Regions from separate parts of the Beduinella massiliensis genome, predicted to be linked through region 3. Evidence: predicted binding sites of a transcription regulator. Region 3 holds the regulator's gene; each other region holds the start of a gene.

Evidence for each region. The regulator LexA, encoded in region 3, represses DNA repair genes until DNA is damaged. The targets are predictions, from matches to a motif close to CNAACANNTGTTNG.
Region 1: uvrA (excinuclease ABC subunit UvrA) is a predicted target of LexA. The motif match lies at 2,277-2,290, and genes of this name have one in related genera.
Region 2: dinB (DNA polymerase IV) is a predicted target of LexA. The motif match lies at 2,684-2,697, and genes of this name have one in related genera.

The regions. Positions count from the first base shown of each region.
Region 1 is NZ_LT963430.1:3,394,623-3,398,694, forward strand. Features, by position in the region: gene C1725_RS19510 (sialidase family protein) at 1-926, opposite strand, end outside; gene C1725_RS16340 (LacI family DNA-binding transcriptional regulator) at 1,191-2,186, shown strand; gene uvrA (excinuclease ABC subunit UvrA) at 2,347-4,072, shown strand, end outside.
Region 2 is NZ_LT963430.1:3,077,332-3,081,403, reverse strand. Features, by position in the region: gene C1725_RS14950 (MFS transporter) at 1-753, opposite strand, end outside; gene C1725_RS14945 (helix-turn-helix transcriptional regulator) at 925-1,266, shown strand; gene C1725_RS14940 (permease prefix domain 1-containing protein) at 1,259-2,452, shown strand; gene dinB (DNA polymerase IV) at 2,750-3,982, shown strand.
Region 3 is NZ_LT963430.1:2,271,384-2,275,455, forward strand. Features, by position in the region: gene C1725_RS11075 (MATE family efflux transporter) at 1-847, shown strand, start outside; gene C1725_RS11080 (hypothetical protein) at 860-1,885, shown strand; gene lexA (transcriptional repressor LexA) at 2,009-2,617, shown strand; gene C1725_RS11090 (phosphotransferase) at 2,757-3,641, opposite strand; gene C1725_RS11095 (transposase) at 3,642-3,968, opposite strand; gene C1725_RS11100 (insulinase family protein) at 4,071-4,072, opposite strand, start outside.

The DNA.
Region 1 (4,072 bases), 1.1 Mb from region 3:
CATCGCCTGAAGCGCCTTCCGTCGCGCGAGGACATGAACAGCCCGTCCGTCACCGCCAGGCCATAGCGCGGGTGGAACTGCATGCGCCACCTGCGCCGCTCCGCGCCGCACAGCCGTTCGTAATTCGCCGTCCATTCCCGGCGTTCCGTATATCGCGCCGGAAAGGCGACGTACAGATGCGGCGCGCGGAAGTAGGGCTGAATGCCGTTGGTGTACATGTGAAAGTCGTAGGGCGAGTCCGCGTAGGAGATGCGCTCCGGTTCCGACCAGGTGCGGAAATCCCCGGACTCCATCCGCCGAATGTCGCGGATCCGTTCGCCCTCCGCGCTCTCGTGAAAATCGCGGGCGTAGCACACATACCGTCCCGTGTTTCCGTCCCAAAATGCCGTGTTGTGCGAATCGTAGACCCCTTTATCGCAGAGCATCCAGCCGTCCTGAAAGTGGAGACCGTCCGCGCTGGTCATGCACCAGAGCTGCCGCCCCGGGCGCGTATACACGGCCTTATAGCGCTCGCTCGCCGGGCACGCGGGATTCCGGTCGATGAACACGTGAAATGCGTCCATCGTGTCCGTGATGGCCACGATGTTGTTATGGGTGTCGCCTTCATAGGCGCAGATACCCAGATCTGGCTTGTGCCAGTGAATCCCGTCCCCGCTCTGCGCATAGCAGATATGATGAAACGGGGGATCGTGGCGCGTATGCTCCCGGTTGTACATCGGCATGCACAGATAATACATCCGGAATATCCGCTCGTCCTGCAACACGGTGTAATAGACCCAGCCGTCGGCCTCCCACGGCGCGTCGTTCGTCATGACGCATTCCCGGCGCTGCGGATGGTGCAGCGTCTCGCGCGCGGTCGTCCGTCCGGCGTCCAGCAGCTCGCCATCCACGAACAGCTCGCGCCGGCATCCAACAGGATGAATCATCGCTTTCGCTCCTTCTGAAATATTTTCTCAGGCATCGCTTTCGAGGTCCCCTCAGATGTCCGTACGCTAAGCGCAGCGTGTGCAGCTTTCAAAGGGTTTGGAGATAATCTCCATTTTTCCTCCCCTGTTTTGTGTTCATTATAGGGTTCCCTTCTTGCGGCCGCAATCCAATTTCACGAATTTCAAATTTTTCATGAAATCAAGTTGCACGCAAGGAGGGCTTGGCTATATAATACCGGCAGGAAACAAATGGAGGGCGCAGAGATGAAGCAAAAACTCATCGCGGAAAAGGCGGGCGTTTCCTTCGCGACGGTCTCCAGAGCGCTGACGCATAGCGCAAAGGTGCGCCCGGAGACGATGCAGCGCATCCGCAAAGCCATGCAGGAGCTGGGCATCAGCGACAGCGACGCCCTTTTTCAGGGCAGGGGCATCCTCTCCAAGACGGTGCTCGTCGTGGTCGGCGACATCGCCACGGAGTTTTTCGCGCACATCATCCTCGGCCTTTACGACGTGCTCGAAGCGAACGGCTACCAGATGTCGCTTTGCAACAGCCGGTATGATTCCGAGGTCGAAATGCGCTGCATCAAGACCGCCGAGGAAAACGGCTACGCGGGAATCATCATGATTACCGCGGTGGAAACGCAGGAGCTGGTTTCCTTTCTGCAAAGCGCCGAAATCCCCGTCGTGCTCGTCAACCGGTATATACGCTCCCTCGACCTGGACGTCGTCCGCATCGACAACTACCGGGGCGGCTACCTGGCCGCGCAGCACCTGATTGAAAATGGGCACAGACGAATCGCGCACCTGGCCGGGCCGCGCAACTCCGCCGCGCCCCAGGACCGCCTGCGCGGCTTTACCGAAGCCATGCACGATAACGGCGTTCCCTTTACCCAGGACGACGCCGTCTTTGGGGACCTCTCGCGCGAATGCGGAAAAAAATTTGCCGATTGGCTCATGCCGCGCGATTATACCGCCGCCTATATCGGCAATAATTACATGGCGGCAGGCGCCGTACACCAGCTTCTCAAGCTGGGCAGACGCGTTCCCGAGGACATCAGCATCGTCTGCTTCGACGATTCGCCTTTGGTGTCGGAGGATGGCCTCAATCTCACCACGATCAGCTGCGAGCCGCAGATCATGGGGCGCGCGGCGGCGGAAACCCTGTTAAAGCGCATCGCGGACCCTTTGGGCCGCCATGTGAAGACCATCTATTCCCCTAGGCTGAACGCCCGCGGCAGCGTGCGCTCGCTCAGAGAATGAACGGACGCGGAAGGCCGAAACGGCCCGCCGCGCCCTCTCCCCGGCGCTGTTTTCGTTCCCCCCGGGATTTTCCGGTCTCCTTCTTTTATAAAAACGCTTGTTCTCATTTTTATATTGTGTTATAATGAGCCCGCATTCAAATGACAGGTGGAGGTACTCCGTGCAAGACCAAATTATCATAAAAGGTGCCCGCGAGCACAATTTGCAGAATATCGACCTGACCATCCCGCGCGACAAGCTGGTGGTCTTCACCGGCCTGTCCGGCAGCGGCAAGTCGTCCCTCGCGTTCGACACGCTGTACGCCGAGGGCCAGCGCCGTTACGTGGAATCCCTGTCCTCCTACGCCCGCATGTTCCTGGGTCAGATGGAAAAGCCGGATGTGGACTACATCGACGGCCTCTCCCCCGCCATCTCCATCGACCAGAAGACGACGAGCCGCAACCCGCGCTCGACCGTGGGCACGGTTACGGAGATCCACGACTACCTGCGCCTGCTCTACGCGCGCATCGGCATTCCCCACTGCCCGGTCTGCGGCAAGGTCATCAAGCAGCAGACGGTCGATCAGATGGTGGACCAGATCGAGGCGCTGCCTGAGCGCACGCGCATTCAGATCCTCTCCCCCCTCGTGCGCGGCCGCAAGGGCGAATACCAAAAGCTCTTCGAGGACATCGCCAAGCAGGGCTTCGTCCGCGTGCGCGTGGACGGCGAGACGTACGACGTGGGCGACGTGCCGCAGCTCACCAAGCAGAAAAAGCACACCATCGAGGTCGTGGTGGACCGCATCGCCGTGAAGGAGGGCATCTCCACCCGCCTCACCGACTCGCTGGAAACCGCGCTGCACCAGTCCGGCGGCCTCGCCGTGGTGGACATCGGCCCCGGCGAGCGGGAGCTGCTCTTTTCGCAGAACTACGCCTGCCCGGACTGCAACGTCAGCATCGAGGAGCTCGCGCCGCGCCTGTTCTCCTTCAACAGCCCCTACGGCGCCTGCCCGACCTGCACGGGCCTGGGCTCGCTCATGAAGGTAGACCCGAACCTCGTCATCCCCGACTGGTCCAAGAGCCTCAGCGAGGACGCCATACAGGCGACCGGCTGGAACACGCGCGACGCCTCCTCGCAGGCGAGCATGTTCTTCGGCGCGCTCGCCAAGCACTACGGCTTCTCGCTGGACACGCCGCTTTCCGATCTGCCGCCGGAGATCATAGACATCCTGCTCTACGGCACCAAGGGCGAAAAGATCAAGATTGAATACAGCCGCGCGCAGGGCAGCGGCAGCTTCATGGCGCCGTTCGAGGGCATCATCACCACCATCGAGCGCCGCTACAACGAGACCAGCAGCGACGGCGCGAAGGAAGCGTACGAGGAGCTGATGACCGAGACGCCCTGCCCCTCCTGCAAGGGCAAGCGCCTCAAGCGCGAAGCGCTGGCCGTCACCATCGGCGGCAAGAACATCGCGCAGATTTCCGACATGTCGGTTCTGCAGGCCAAGAAGTTCTTCGACGGGCTGGAGCTCACCGAAAAGGAGCGCATGATCGCCCACCAGGTGCTCAAGGAAATCGGTTCGCGCCTGGGCTTTCTGGCGGACGTCGGCCTCGACTACCTGACGCTCTCCCGCTCGGCCTGCACGCTCTCCGGCGGCGAGGCCCAGCGCATCCGCCTGGCGACGCAGATCGGCTCCAGCCTCGTGGGCGTGCTCTACATCCTGGACGAGCCCTCCATCGGCCTGCACCAGCGCGACAACGAACGGCTGCTGAATACCCTCAAAAACCTGCGCGACCTGGGCAACACGCTGGTCGTCGTGGAGCACGACGAGGACACGATGTACGCGGCGGACCAGATCGTGGACATCGGCCCCGGCGCGGGCGCGCATGGCGGCAAGCTGATCGCGC
Region 2 (4,072 bases), 810 kb from region 3:
CCCCAGCAGATCGCCCACCGTCTTGGAGACGCGCAGGCCCTGCTCTGCGAACAGGGAGGCCCACTGGCTCATCGCCTGCTCCGCCGCGCCCGCGCACAGCATCAGCAGGAAGAAGAGCCAGAAGGAAGGCAGGCGGAGCAGCCCGCGCACGGACAGGTTTTCTCCCTCGCCCCCGAACGTGTTGATCGGCACGCGCGAGAAGAAAAAGGCGTTTGTCAGCGGAACGGCCGCCCAGAGCATCGGCAAAAAGCGCCAGCGGGCGATGCCGATGGTGGTGAAGTACAGCGTGGAGAGGAGCACGACGGCCACGTGTCCCCAGCAGTAAAAGGAGTGCAGGAGGCTCATCGCGGCCGCCTTCTCCTCGCCGGGCAGCGCCTCGACGATCGGGCTGGTGAGCACCTCGAGCAGGCCGCCGCCCAGCGCGTAGAGCACCATGGAACCGATCAGGCCCGCATAGGGGCTGGGGAGCGCGTAGGGCAGCACGCCCAGGCCGATCAGCCCTGTGCCGCACAGCACGTTCGCGGCGACGACGCACCAGCGGTAGCCCAGGCGAACCGCGTAGCGCGCGGCGGCCAGATCCACGATCATCTGGATGCCGAAGTTGAGCGTCACCAGAAAAGCGAGCTGAGAGAGCGAGATGCCGAACTGACGGGTAAAGGTGAGAAAGAGCAGCGGCGCGAGATTGTTGACCGCCGCATGCGAGATGCTGGAGGCGTAACAGCAATAGCGGGTGTGACGATACGTAAAGTGCATGGCGAGCGCTCCGATCGTATTTGGAATGATGGAAGGATTCGCCCCCAACCCCCAAAACCCTCTAATTCGCGCAAAAACCTGCGTGGGCATACAGGTTGACATATATAGGTGATCGATCTATAATGCGAGGAGATGGATAGGTAGAGAATCTATATATTGGGAGGTGAAGACATGGACAGGAGCATGACTTCGGGCAGCACGGGCATGCTGCTGCTGCGCCTGCTCGCGGAGGGGGACCTATACGGATACCAGATGATCGAGCGGCTGCGGGAGCGCTCAAGCGACGTGTTCAGCCTGAAGGCGGGCACGCTCTACCCGCTGCTGCACGCGCTGGAGGAACAGGGCGCGGTCGAAAGCTATGAACGGGCCACGCCGGAGCGCCGCGTCAGGCGTTACTATCATCTGACGCGGACAGGAAATCTGCTGCTTGAGCAGAAAGCCTCGGAGTGGCGGGTATTTTCCGAGGCGGTGGATCGGGTGCTCGCGGCGAAGGGAGGGGCCTCGCTTGCGTAAGGAGGCATACGTGGAGGCGGTGCTCGGGGGCGTCCGCTGGAAGCGCGCGCACGAGACCGTGCGGCGGGAGCTCGCCGCGCACGTGGAAGACCAAATGGAAGCGTACCTGCAAGACGGCATGCCAAAGGAGCAGGCGGAGGAGAAGGCGATTCTGGATATGGGGGACGCCGCGCAGGTGGCAAAGGGCTACGATCGGGTGCTGCGCCCGCGGACGGATCGGAGAATGCTGACAGTGCTCGCCGCGCTGTACCTCTTCGCGGCGCTCTTCGGCCTGCTGCGGCATGCGGTGAACCCGGACAAGGGCGGGCTATGGGCGGACGCGGCGGGGATGCTCCTGGGGGCGGGCGCGTTTGCGGCCGGGTACTTTCTGGACGTGCGGCCGTTCCTTCGCCGGGGCGCCGCCGTCTACCTCCTATATGCGCTGGGGCTGATTTTTTGCTATGTCGCGGCGTTTACCTGGGCGCTGCCGTTCAACCTGGATTGGGCGGTGGGCGGTTACTGGCTGCTGCTCGCCCCGCTGGCGCAGGCCTTTCTGATCGGGTCGATGCGGGGCAGGGGTCTTTGCGCCGGGGCGGCCTGCCTCGCCGCGCCGTGGCTGGTACACGCGCTGACCGAAGGGACTTTCAGCATGCTTGGCAGGGAGCTGCTGCTCGGAATCGGCCTCATGCTGCCCTTCTACGCCTTTGCCGCGGGTTTCTTTCCCCGCGTGCGTTTTCTTCCCCGGCTCTATGCGCTGGCGCTGCTGCTGCTCGCCGCGGGCCCGATTTGGACGGGCACATTTGGGGAGTATTTCGATTTGAACCCGTTCGGCGGGCGGCTTCGGGAAATGCCGCTCTTCCGTTTCGACGCGGCGGCTGGCGCGGGCAGCGGCGGATGGTTCCTGACGCGCGCCTTCGGCTGGGGAGCGTTCCTGATCGTCTCGGTTCCGTATCTCTCCCTGGCCTTCCTGTGTCTGAAAACGGGCGCGCGCAAAAAAGGAACGGGCGCGCAGATGATCTGCTCCGCCGTCGCCCTGTCTATGCTGATGCAGTACGCGTGCGGGCTGGCGAACGCGACGGGGACTTACGACAACCCGGCCTGGCCGATGCCGTTTTTCGATACGGAGGCGGCCTCCACGGTGCTCAACCTCTTTCAGATCGGGTTGGTCATGGGGATCGGGCGCATGGGCACGCTGCGTATGGATTGATGAAGACCCAGGGCTGGCCTGCTGTTTTTTCGCCGGCAGGACAGCCTCTTTTTGCGCGCTGGGACTTCTTCAAAGCAGTGGTTTTGTGATGGAATCCCCTTGTCAAGCATTGGCCGCGGGCACAGAGCGATGGGATTTGTAGATCTGCGTCGGTGATGCAACCGGCAGCATGCCGGTTTGTCTTTGCGAAATATTTTTCCGCGAGCCGTGGGAACGTAAAAGGCAGAAGGAAAAACATATGTTCGCATCGAACTTAAACGTAGATTTTTGCTTTTTACGCGGCGGGGAGGAAGACGCATGGACAGGACGATTCTGCATTGTGACCTGAACGGCTTTTACGCTTCCGTGGAGTGCATCCGCGACCCTTCGCTTCGCACGGTGCCCATGGCGGTGGCGGGCGACCCGAAGGCGCGTCACGGGATCATCCTGGCCAAGAACGAGCTGGCCAAGCGCGCGGGCGTCGTGACGGCGGAAACGGTGAGCCAGGCGCAGCGCAAGTGTCCGGGCCTCGTGCTGGTGCCGCCGCGCCACGACGTCTACGAGGATTACTCCCGGAAGGTCAACGCGCTTTACGAGCGGTACACCGACCTGATCGAGCCCTTCGGCATCGACGAGTCGTGGCTGGACGTGACGGGCAGCAGGCACCTCTTCGGGGACGGCAGGGCGATCGCCGACGCGCTGCGGGAGGCGGTCAAGCGAGAGCTGGACCTGACGATTTCGGTCGGCGTGTCGTACAACAAGGTCTTCGCCAAGCTCGGAAGCGACTACAAAAAGCCGGACGCGACCACGGTCATTACGCGCGAAAACTATCGGGAGATCGTCTGGCCGCTGCCCGTGACCGCCCTGCTGTACGTCGGCCGCGCGGCGGAGCGCACGCTTTTAGGCCTGCGCGTTCGCACCATCGGCGACCTCGCAGGGTGCGACCGGGCGCTGCTCGCTTCGCGTATGGGCAAGGCAGGCGAGATGCTCTACGACTACGCGAACGGTCTGGAATCGAGCCCCGTCGCTTCGTATTACGACAGGCGTGAGATCAAGAGCATCGGAAACGGCATGACATTTTCGCACGACCTTTCGGTCGCGGAGGACATCCGCTGGGCGGTCGCGCTGCTCGCGGACAGCGTGGCGACGCGCCTTCGCCGCCAGGGCGTGTTCTGCCGCGTGGTGCAGGTGCAGGTAAAGGATCCGGACTTTAAGAGCATCTCGCGCCAGCGGCGCCTGGACGCGCCGACCTGCGTAGCGCGGGAGATCGCCCGTGCGGCGCTCGCGCTGCTGACGGAGAACCGCAGCGCCTACAGCGCGATCCGCACGCTGACCGTCACCGGGGAGCAGATCGTGCGCACCGGTGAGGCGGAGGAGCAGGTGAGCTTCTTCGAGGCGGAAAGCCGGGAGGAACGCGCGCGCCAGCTGCGGCTGGAGCGGGCGATGGACCGCATCCGCGGCAAGTACGGACGGGAAGCGATCACGACGGGGCGCGCGATGGAGCGTCGCGACAACGCGCGGACAGAGGAGGACGCGCCGGAGGGGGATTGACGAGGAAACCTGCCGCCTGACGCGCGGGCGAAGCGCATGCCTCGCGCATTTTTTCTGAAAGGGCCGCGGCATACGTCCCTCCATTTATGC
Region 3 (4,072 bases):
CGTCTGCCTCAATTACGTGCTCATCTTCGGTAAGTTCGGATTCCCGGCCCTGGGCGTTCGGGGCGCGGCTATCGCCACGCTGATCTGTCGCATCGTCGAAACCTGCGTCGCTCTCTTCTATGTTTTGAGGGTCGATAAAAAGCTCAGCTTCTCGCTGACGGACACCCTAAACGGTGATTCGGAGCTGACCCGCGACTTCATTCGATACGGAACGCCTCTGGTGCTCGGTGAAATCGTCTGGAGCGTCAACATGATGGCCAACAGCATCATTCTGGGCCACTACGGCGCAAGCGTAATTACCGCTGCAAGCGTCGCCAATACCATGAACACGCTCGCTTACGTAGCGATCAACGGCCTCGCGACAGCGATGGGCATCATCACCGGAAAGACCATCGGCGCGGGCAAGACCGAGCTGATGAAGGAATATGCGCGCACGACACAGGTCATCTTCCTCACGCTCGGCTTCGTCATCGGCGCGCTGACCGTATTGATCGCAGGGCCCTTCGTGTCGCTCTACGGCGGCATCAGTGCGGAGGCTGCCGTGCAGTCCACGCTGTTCATCCGGGTGCTTTCCGTCACCCTCATCGGCACCTGCTATCAAATGCCCTGCCTCTTCGGGCTCGTCAAGTCCGGCGGAGACATCAGCTTCGTATTTAAAAACGACACGATTTTCGTCTTTCTCGTCGTACTGCCCAGCGCGATCATCGCTTCTTACCTAGGTGCAGCGCCCTGGGTCGTCTTTGCCTGCCTCAAGTGCGACCAGATTTTAAAGTGCTTTGTCGCAGTCGTCAAGGTTAACAGGTACAACTGGATGAAAAATCTGACGCGCACCACAGCAGCATCGTGAGGGGAGATTCGCATGAATAGGGGCGACGCGGTCTGGGCGGCACGTGAATGGGTGAATCGGGAAGGCGCTGACATGCCCGGGTTTTGTGGAGCCTATCTGTCGGGGTCCGTTCTGGAAACGCCGGATGACGCCGCATGGTCCATCACCTCGGACGTCGACGTGGTCGTCGTGCTGCGCAAACCCTCCCAATCCCTCGGCAAGTTTACGTATCAGGGGGCCCTGTTGGAGGTAACCTGTATCGATCGTGCGGCTTTCGATTCGCTTGAGCACATTTTGACGACGCATTACCTCGCCTATGCGCTGCAGGCGAACGGCATCCTCTCCGACCCCGAGGGGTGGCTTGCGCCTCTGCACAGGGCCGTCGCGGAGCAATTCGCATCTCCGTATTGGATCAGGCGACGCTGCGATGGCTTCATCGCCTCCATCCGAAAAAGTGCCGCAGCCTTTGACCCTTCCGCGCCCTACCCGGAGCGCGTCAACAGTTGGCTTTTCCCCACGGGGATTTCAACCTTTCCCATTATTTCAGCCGGACTGAAAAACTGCACGGTGAAAAAGCGGTATTCACAGGCACGGCGCGTCCTTTCGCAATATCGTTTGGAGGAATTCTGCACGCGCTTGCTCGCTCCGTTGATCGGCGACGCTTTTGACGCGGCTTGTCTGCCTATGCATCTGCGAGAACTCATCGCTACATATGACCTCGCCAGCGCATCCTTCGGTCCATCCAAAGCGTATCGCTTTCGCGCAGACATCACCCCACAGGCTCGAAACATTTCCATCGGCGGTATCGAGGAACTGCTCGCTTCAGGCTACCCGCAGGACGCGGTCTTCTGGATGGGGGCCACGTTTGCGCGGTGTCAGATCATTTTGCACATGGATGACGCGGAAAAGGCTTCCGCGCGGCTGCCAGCCTTTAGGCGTTTCATGGCCGATCTCGGCTTGCGAGACGACGACGATTTTAAACGCCGCTTCGATTCCTTGCTCGCCTTTCTGCCGGACATACAGAAGGTTTGTGAATCCATCCTGCAAACGCGCGCCTGATTTTTCAGGTTTTTCCCTTTTGTACGCAAGATCGCGAACAAACGTTTGATGACGCCTTGCTTTTTCCCTTCCGTATATGATATACTAATTTCAGCTACTATGTACACAAGGTGGTAACGTCTCATGAAGAAACCGCGCGGCGATAATCAGGCAAAAATTCTGGCATTTATTAAAAGCGAAATACAGGAAAAGGGCTATCCCCCGTCCGTTCGGGAAATCTGCGATGCAGTCGGCCTAAAGTCCACCTCGACCGTGCACGGTCATTTGCAGCGTCTGCAAAAAAAAGGGCTCATTCACCGCGATGCCATGAAACCTCGCGCGATGGAGGTTTTGGGAGATCCCTCCTTTAACCGCCAGGAAATGGTACAGATTCCCGTGGTCGGCCGCGTCACGGCAGGCATTCCCATTCTTGCGCAGGAAAATGTCGAGGATCAGTTTACCTTGCCCGCTGATTTTCTGGGCGATGGTGAGCACTTTGTGCTCCGCGTCCGCGGAGAAAGCATGATCAACGCAGGCATTCTGGATGGCGATTATCTGGTCGTTCGCAAGCAGCCCCATGCCAATAACGGTGATATCGTCGTCGCGCTCATCGAGGACGAAGCGACGGTCAAGCGCTATTATAAGGAAAATGGCCATTTTCGTCTTCAGCCGGAGAACGACACGATGGAACCGATCATCGTCGAGGAAATGTCGGTGCTGGGCAAGGTCACTTCGCTTCTTCGCCGCATGTAAGTTCATAAAAAATCGCAGAATGCGCGTGTTCCTGATTGGATTGGAAACGCGCATTTTTTCTTTCCGGCGGAGTGATTGTCATGCTGATTTTTTTCATCTTAAGAAAGACCAGCTATAAAGATTCATAGAAAAATTTCGATTAAGGGCATAATTTTTTCACACAAGACAATATAAAGTCGATTCCAAAATCATCAACCCAATTCTCTGACAGATGAGCGCAGTCTAAGAGCGTGGATATTGCCAAACGCCAAGTAGCAATACGAGAAGCCAATTGTATTGAGCTTTTAGGGAAATCTCTCTTTGAAATTGCGGAGTATGATTTGATAATCTGTGAAGAAAAAGAAGGATTCCATCCACTAAGCACGCTAATAAAACCCAATTCAAAAACCGGGTTACCAATCAATGCTTGTCCAAAGTCAAGAAGTACGACTTTTCCTTTAGATAACAAAACATTATCTTCATTCACATCAAGATGAAGTATTGAAAAAGGAGGGATGTTTATAGAATCTAACGCCTGAACATCCGCTGCTATTATGGCGCGATTGTCTTGAATACGAGTTTTCAGCTCATTTAAACGGGGCGTATGATAGTCGGATAAAGTCTTAATCTTGTTTAGCCTATCAAAATAATAATTTACCGATATATGTTCTACGAAGTCAAAAACATCAGCATTTATAGAGTGAAGGCTATGCAAAGCCATTGCTAATGTTGTAGGGCTATCAGTTATAGATAACGATGGTGAATCGATAAATTCCATTGAAAAAGCTTTGATCTCAGGGTGATATGTGTATGCCTTTGGCACAAAATCAATCATTTGTGAGAGGGTATGAAGCAAGTTGAACTCTTGCAAAATAGAAAATCCAAGCAGAACATACTCTTTACGCATAACTTTTAATGCTTGTTTGAACCCGGTTTTTTTATCTACCAGCACATAAACAATGGCATAGTACCCATCCTCAATTACATTTTCGATGATGTGTTGAGGATATGATATATTTATCCATTCGATAATCGAGGCTGTCAACTAAGCATCCCCCTTCAACCCCTGCTTCTTCGGCGGCGCGGCTTCACACGGCCTGTTCTCTCTGAGAATCGTGAAGATGATGTTGCACATTTTTCTTGCAATTGCGCCAACGGCAGTCAGGTGATGTTTCCCTCTGGATTTTAACGATTGGTAGCAATCGGACGGGATTGAATCACAGAATGCCGCTCGGTTGGCGGCAAGCCAAAGAGTCCGCCGAAGATAAGGCGAGCCACGTTTGGAGATATGCTGTCTCGTGCCTGTAAATTCCCCGGATTGCGTCCCTAATATAAGATAGCGAGCGCCCCTGAACTCCTTTCTGGAAATCAGGGCGCTCGCTGACGGTTAGATACGACGGTTCTGACTCAGGGCTTTCGCCATAGTACCATGGACCTGCACGCTGATCGTCCGCCGCATCCTGGCAGGACACAGTT